2 regions of the Bacillus sp. Marseille-Q1617 genome follow, and region 1 is predicted to be linked to the other one. Evidence: predicted binding sites of a transcription regulator. Region 1 holds the regulator's gene; the other holds the start of a gene.
The links. Region 1 encodes Rex, which represses fermentation and respiration genes when NADH is low (regulators of the CRP and FNR family bind a similar motif). Its sites were predicted from a motif close to TTGTGAAATATTTCACAA; they were not measured.

Region 1 (3,766 bases):
AAATCAATAATAAAAAATAAGGATTGGTCCCCTCGGGGATCAATCCTTATTTATATCTTCTTCATATTGTTCCATCTCAAGCTTCTGCTCCGCTTCAAGCACCTTTTTATAGCCGATCTTCGAAATCCAGATGCTGATTTCGTAAAGGATGAATAACGGCACGGTCACCATCAAGTGTGAAACGACGTCAGGCGGCGTGATGAAGGCTGCGATGACCAACAAAATAAAGTAAGCAACCTTACGTACGTTTGCCATCATCATCGGTGTGATGATTCCCAGTCTCGTTAAGAACAGCATCGCGACTGGCAACTGGAATAAAAGACCGAATGGAATGGTTAATTGAAACAAGAAATGAAAATATTCGTTTATTCCTATGACTTGTTGTATTTCAAGACTGTCAGATAACGTCATCATGAATTCCACGACATACGGGAATAGGATGAAGTAAGAAAAGGACAGTCCGGCTAGAAATAATAATAGCGAGATAGGAATATAGCTGAGGGTCACTTTTCGCTCCGTTTCATATAATCCCGGACTGATAAATGACCAGACCTGGAATAAAATGAGCGGTGCGGTGAGGATCAGCGAAATGAATACCATCATTTCCATATAAATCTTGAGCGGGTCTGTCAGACGAAATGCATTCATCGTAAGCTCTTTGGCTTCGTCTGCATGCTGCAGATAACGAATCAGCGGTTCCGCGAGAAAGAAGCTTGCTACAAACGCTAACAAGAAGAAAACGACTACAATCATGAGTCGTTTTTGCAATTCTCCTATATGTTCATACATTGTCATGTCTTTTTGACTTTGACTCATGGCATTCATCCTACTCTACTCACTTAGCACTTTTGTTTTTATCGTCGTCGTCATCAGCTAAGCCTTTTGTTGCGTTTTTAAACTCACGTAATGTATTACCGAAAGCTTTCCCTAATTCAGGCAATTTCTTCGGGCCAAAAACTAGTAAAGCGACAATTAAAATGATTATGAGGCTACCTGGACCTACTGGCATAATGAGACACCTCCTCTTGTACTCTTCTATCATAACGTAAAGCGACAGAATTTTCTATTCCGTTATAATTCCATCTTGTGACATTTCCGTGTCATCTTCCGAATAATGCTTTAAAAAGTAAACCAGTGATTGCAACTCTACAGCCAGATCAATATGATGCACCCGGATATGATCTGGTACCGTCAGCCTTGCCGGCGTAAAATTGAGGATTCCCTTGATCTTTGAAGAGACCAATCTGTCTGTGATGTTTTGAGCAGAAGAAGCCGGCACAGTAAGGATGGCCACTTCAATATTCTGATCCTCAAGCTTCTCTTCCAGGTCATCCAGGTGGAATACCGGCACATCGCCGACCTGAGTACCAACCTTTGACTCATCCACCTCGAACGCCATCTCGATCTTCGTATTATTGTTTTTTATAAAATTATAATTAAGAAAGGCAGTTCCCAGGTTTCCGACACCAATCAGCACTACCTTGGTCAGGGCATCCTGATCCAGCGTCTTTCTGAAGAAAGAGAGAAGATAGTTAACATTATATCCATAACCCTTTTTCCCTAATGCACCGAAATAGGAAAAGTCCCTGCGGATCGTGGCCGAATCAACTTTTACTGCTTCACTTAATTCCTTCGATGACACCCTCTGCTTGCCAGATGAGTATAAATTCTTGATAAAACGGTAATAAAGCGGCAGCCGCTTTGCCGTTGCCTGTGGAATTTTCGTTGTATCCTGATTCATATTGCATTCCCCCACATCTATTCAAAAGCCCGTTGCATTGAACGCCCACACATCTGTGAACGCTTCCAAAATAACAGATAAACATTTTTAAGTCTCTCTACCCATCATACACTATATTCTATCCTATATGTGTGAAGATTAATAGTCATTCATAGGTATGTATGATTGCCGTTACCCTCTCAAATACGGTACACTAGCACTATGAAATAGAGGTGAAACGTCATGATTCTACTACAAGTGAATCAACTTAGCAAAAACTTTGGTGCAGATAATATATTATCGAACATCAAGCTTGAAATACAGACAAGGGACAGAGTCGCACTCGTCGGCCGCAACGGTGCAGGGAAGTCGACTCTATTAAAAATAATTGCCGGTCAGCTATCGCATGACGCCGGGGACATCACAAAACCTAAAGGCGTATCGATCGGCTACCTTGCCCAGAACACAGGACTGGAATCCGACTTATCCATCTGGGCAGAAATGCTTACCGTATTTGAGGGTCTGCGAGCTCAGGAGGAGCAGCTCCGTATTCTCGAAAAACAAATGGCCGACCCGTCCGTATACGAAAACGACGACGTCTATCAGCGTGTTTTAAAAGAATACGATCAGCTTCAGGTAAGCTTCAAAGAATCCGGCGGCTACCAATACGAAGCAGACATCCGGTCCGTCCTGCACGGGTTGAACTTTGCTGATTTTGACTATGAGACAAAAATCTCCACGTTAAGCGGAGGACAAAAAACCAGACTGGCACTGGGTAAGCTTCTCTTGACCAAGCCTGATATTCTCATCCTTGATGAACCGACCAACCATCTGGATATAGAGACTCTATCCTGGCTTGAAACGTACTTGCAAAGCTACGAAGGCGCTGTTCTGATTGTTTCCCATGACCGTTACTTCTTGGACAACGTCGTCAATCAAGTATATGAAATCTCCCGTAAACGGAGCAAGAAATTCATAGGAAACTACAGTAAATATCTTCAGCAAAAAGCAGAAGACTATGAGAAAGATGTAAAACTCTATGAACGCCAGCAGCAGGAAGTCGCAAAACTGGAAGACTTCATCCAGCGGAACATCGCCCGTGCGTCCACCACAAAAATGGCGCAGAGCCGCAGAAAAAAGCTGGAGCGTATGGAACTGATGGACAGGCCGCTCGGCGATGAGAAATCCGCTACCTTCGCATTCGGAATCGATCGACAAAGCGGAAATGATGTGCTGAAAGTTAACGACCTTTCAATCGGTTATGAAGAGGATGAAAAAATCTCCAGTCATATCGATTTTTCTGTAAAAAAGGGTGACAGCATTGCGCTCGTAGGTCCCAATGGAACTGGAAAATCCACTTTGCTTAAGACACTTGTGGATAAGCTTAAGCCTTTATCCGGCAATTTTAGTTTCGGCTCAAATGTATCAATCAGCTACTATGACCAGGAGCAGGCCGATCTTTCATCAAATAAAACCGTCCTCAATGAACTATGGGATGAATACCCGATGAAAAATGAGAAAGAAATCCGGACCGTCCTCGGCAACTTCCTTTTCTCAGGTGAAGACGTGCTGAAGCCGGTTTCTACTTTAAGTGGCGGCGAGAAAGCAAGACTCGCCCTTTCAAAGCTGATGATGGAAAAAGGGAATGTCCTTATCCTTGATGAGCCAACGAACCATTTGGATCTAGACAGTAAAGAAGTGCTGGAAAATGCACTCATCGATTATCCAGGCACCATTTTGTTCGTGTCACACGATCGTTATTTTATCAACAGGATCGCGACCAAAGTGCTTGAACTCTCTAAAAATGGTTCGACCGAATACCTCGGAGACTATAACTATTATATGGAAAAGCTGCAGCAGCAAGAAGAACTGGCCGCCCTTGAGCAGGCAGAAAAAGGACAGCCTTCAACCAGCAGCTCGGCAACCCCGCAGAAACAAAGTCATAAGATTGATAAAGAAGCGAAAAAGCTTGAGCGCCAGCGTAAACGAAGAGTGGAAGAAATTGAAATTCAAATGGAAGCACTTGAAGCTGTCATCGAAGAACAG
Region 2 (3,766 bases), 780 kb from region 1:
TTGAGGAGATGGAATGAAAATGGCCAGCCGGGAATTCTTCTTTTTATGTTGATCTTTTCTTATTGGCTGCTGCCGAGAACGATGGATGAGGCGCTTTCTTCCTTGTGGATGGAAGGATTTAAGTTTATCAGTTTACCATTTTTGGCCGGCGTTCCCCTCAGGGACAGCTGGACGAAAGTAAGCAATGGAACGAAGAGGGTTGTCCTTATCATTATTACACTTTTATCCGCCCTCATGGGATGGATCTATATCTTTTCTCCAAACCAGCTCTGTAACAACTATTTGATTGTGGAACAGGTTACACTTGGCTGGGGTTTCTGGACGATGGGGCTTTGCATCAGTATTTATATCGTGTATGACATGTTCAGTGAAAAATGGGAAGAATCTTATTAAAGCCTGTGATGATCGTCACAAAAGGCAAGGTTACTCTTTGATATAGTGAAGAAAGAGTGACGAAGCAAGGAGGGGTACAATTGAAATTTCAATCTCTATACGATGAAATCGGTCCTGACCGGATACAGGCACTGGTGGACGCATTTTATCCCAAGGTCTACAGAGATCCAGATCTGAGGCCGTTGTTTGAAGGTGAAATGTCGGAAATCATGAGGAAACAATACATGTTTCTCACCCAGTTTCTCGGAGGTCCGCCATTATACAGTGAAGAATTCGGTCCGCCTGCCATGAAAGCAAGGCATCTCCCTTTCGAAATCACTCCAGAGAGGGCAAGGTGCTGGCTGCACTGCATGAAAGAAGCATTCGAAGAAACAGGTTTGAACGACCTTCCTGAGGGCGAGGTATTCTATACAAGGCTCACCCAAGTGGCAGCAATCATGATTAACACAAAATAATATAGAAGACAGATAAGAGAGGCTGGGACATGAGTGTTTTAGTCTAAGTAAAACCCGAACTAATATGTCCTCTAAGAGGCTTATTAGTTCAGGTTTTTAATAGTTTAGATGTTCAAGTAGATTTTAGCTATTTCCAGCGGTTGATTGGAGTGCAAGACGAAGACTCCTGCGGGAAGAGTAGCTTATAAGAAAAGCGGAAGGGCTTTGAAGAGAGGTGGGGGGCATAAGACGAATCGGCCTGGAAGGCGCTCTTTGCCTTCTTGGTCGGTTTGGCTTATGACCTGTGCCTCTAAGCCCTGCAGCTAGACATGTGAGACCCCGCAGGCTTGCCGAGGAGGCTCACGGGCTACCCGCGGAAAGCGAAGTCTTGCACGGAAATCAATAGCGGCATTAAGAGTCTATACTGAAATTGTTCGTCTTTACTCTTTTTGTTCTAAATCAAATCTTCTGTACCGCACGAGGGAAAAGAATATTATTTTCCAAGTGGATATGCTCGAATAAATCGGATTCCAGTTCTTCCAGCCGCTGATAAACAAGGCGGTAGGTTCCGCATGCACCCAGAGGAGGGGTGAAATCATTTGTGACCTTTCGGATTTCTTTTATGATATCCCCTGCATGTTGATGCTCGTCTTCCAACGCCGAAAGAATGGTCAATAATCTCTCTTTGTTTTCAGGCTTTGGATCTTCTTCGAATGCAATAAGTGCCGGGAAGTCTTCCATTTCTTCCTTGATCGTATGCTGCTCAAGATCAGCCTTCAACTGATGGAACAGTTTATGAATCTGTGCTAAATGGGGGTGCTGTGCCCCATGAACGCGAAGTACCTTCGTCACATAAGGAGTCAGTTTCGGCAGTTCTTCATTTAAGTAACGGTGGTGTTTACCGACGATATATTGAATCAACTCCGTGGATGAAGCCTGTTCCCAGTTGATGGTGGATTCGCTCAATCTCTTCGCTTCATCATACAGTGCATTTAACTCCGTGAGGATTTCTTCTGAAGAAAGATTCCTTTCTTCGATCGCTTCAATTAAAGGGCGATTTCCTCCGCAGCAAAAGTCGATTCGATTCGCCTTGAAAAAGTCGCTTGCTTTCGGAAATTCTGTGACGATATTCCCTATTATGGATGACTCTGTGAATGTTTGTGTCATTGTAATCCCTCCATATTGTTGTGTTACTTGTATAACTGTCTTTATCATATCAACAACTGAACGAGAGTTTTGTGATACATATCACAGATCGGAATGAAGTTCATCACTGGTTAACTTCATTTCTGACAGCCATTCTCTGCGACAAAGTCACCCGTCCATATCCGCGATCAGTGAATGATTTCCTCTTTCAGTTTGTCAGGGTCGATGACATAGAAGCCTGAGGTATCAAGCTCGATAAGATCTTTTTTCCTTAGCTGGTTAAGGGTTCTGCTGACTGTTTCACGCGAGGTGCCGATCATGTTGGCGAGTTCTCTGTTCGTAAAATGGGTGGTGATTTTATACAGGTTTTCTTGCTTCACACCATTGGACTTTGATAGACGCAGTAGAAGCATAATGACCTGTTCATACGTATTGTGGAGAATTTTCTCTTCCAAGCGGCTTTGAAGATCGACAATTTTACCCCCTAGAACCCGGAATAACTTAATGCAAAGCTCTGGGTGTTGAATCAGGATTTTCTCGAAATCTTTAATGGGGGTGACGATGAGCTGGGCCTTTTTTATGACCTCGGCGTTAGCAGGAAAAGTCCCCTGCCTGAAAAAACCGGCGTGAGGGAACATTTCACCATCCTCGAGTACCGATACGATCTGTTCTTTTCCGGTTGCATCAGTTTTATAAATTTTCACGATGCCGGAGTGGATGAAGAAGACGCGGTCGAGAGGTTCTTCCTGCATGAAAATAATCGAACGGGCATTATATATTCTTGACGACGAAATCGATATGATCGGCTGCAGCTCCTCGTCAGACAGCTCCTTGAATAATGGAACGGTTTGCAGATGCTTTTTAATCTCTTCTTTTTTTAACATGGAGGACTCCTTTCTGTGTTTGAACTATCATCACTATCACCATCTAAACACTCTTTTTCCTCATGCTCTTCGGTATATACACACATGCTGGTTCGCTTTCCATGTAATCGCCTGTCAGCGCATAGGCTCTTGAGCGGGAACCTCCGCAGACGTAGCGGAATTCGCATTGTCCGCATTTCCCTTTATATTTATCAGGATTTCTCAGGTCTTTAAAAATAGGTGAGTGCCGGTAAATTTCTGATAGCGGCTGCTGTCTTACATTCCCGGCTTTGATGGGGAGAAGTCCGCTGGGATAGACGTCCCCGATATGGGAAATGAAGACAAATCCATTCCCGTCATTTATTCCTCTCGGTGCCCGTCCCAGACCATCAAATTGACCAGTTTTGCCTGAGTGTAAAGCATCCTGGTATTGGATCTTTTTTTGTTTATCTTTATTTTGTCTCATTTTTTCTGAGATGACCACACGGCGGTAATGCTGCGCGGCAGTGGTTTTTATATCGAAAGGCACCCGGAGGCTTAATTGATTCAGCCAGCGGAATACGTTTTCGTGCTCCACGGGTGAAATCATGTCTGCTTCTTTACCTCTTCCGATTGGCACAAGGAAGAAGACACTCCACAACACGCAATTTAACTCCTCTACCAATTCGGCCATTTCTTCAAGCATGTCGACATTATAGCGGGAGATGACGGTGTTGATTTGAAGAGGAAGTTCAAGTTCGTGAATGTAGTTGATCGCATTCATGGTCAAGTCGAATGAACCGGATGTTCCCCTGAAATGGTCATGTACTTCTGCTGTCGGTCCGTCCAGACTGAACGCCCAGCGAGCAAGACCTACTTCTTTCGCTTTCTCAATGGATTCCTTGGTAACATTGGGTGTTGCGCTTGGTGTCATGGAGACACGCACTCCTT

Region 2: a site for Rex is predicted at 2,064-2,081, ahead of ric (iron-sulfur cluster repair di-iron protein). Genes of this name have one in related genera too.

The regions. Positions count from the first base shown of each region.
Region 1 covers NZ_CAHJXM010000001.1:160,311-164,076, reverse strand. The annotation lists gene HWX64_RS00955 (YdiK family protein) at 1-20, shown strand, start outside; gene tatC (twin-arginine translocase subunit TatC) at 40-816, opposite strand; gene HWX64_RS00945 (twin-arginine translocase TatA/TatE family subunit) at 836-1,009, opposite strand; gene HWX64_RS00940 (redox-sensing transcriptional repressor Rex) at 1,064-1,741, opposite strand; gene HWX64_RS00935 (ABC-F family ATP-binding cassette domain-containing protein) at 1,964-3,766, shown strand, end outside.
Region 2 covers NZ_CAHJXM010000001.1:945,204-948,969, forward strand. The annotation lists gene HWX64_RS04695 (hypothetical protein) at 1-393, shown strand, start outside; gene HWX64_RS04700 (globin) at 474-848, shown strand; partial or broken gene HWX64_RS21860 (hypothetical protein) at 1,125-1,349, shown strand; gene ric (iron-sulfur cluster repair di-iron protein) at 1,287-1,994, opposite strand; gene HWX64_RS04710 (Crp/Fnr family transcriptional regulator) at 2,162-2,857, opposite strand; gene HWX64_RS04715 (TIGR04053 family radical SAM/SPASM domain-containing protein) at 2,901-3,766, opposite strand, start outside.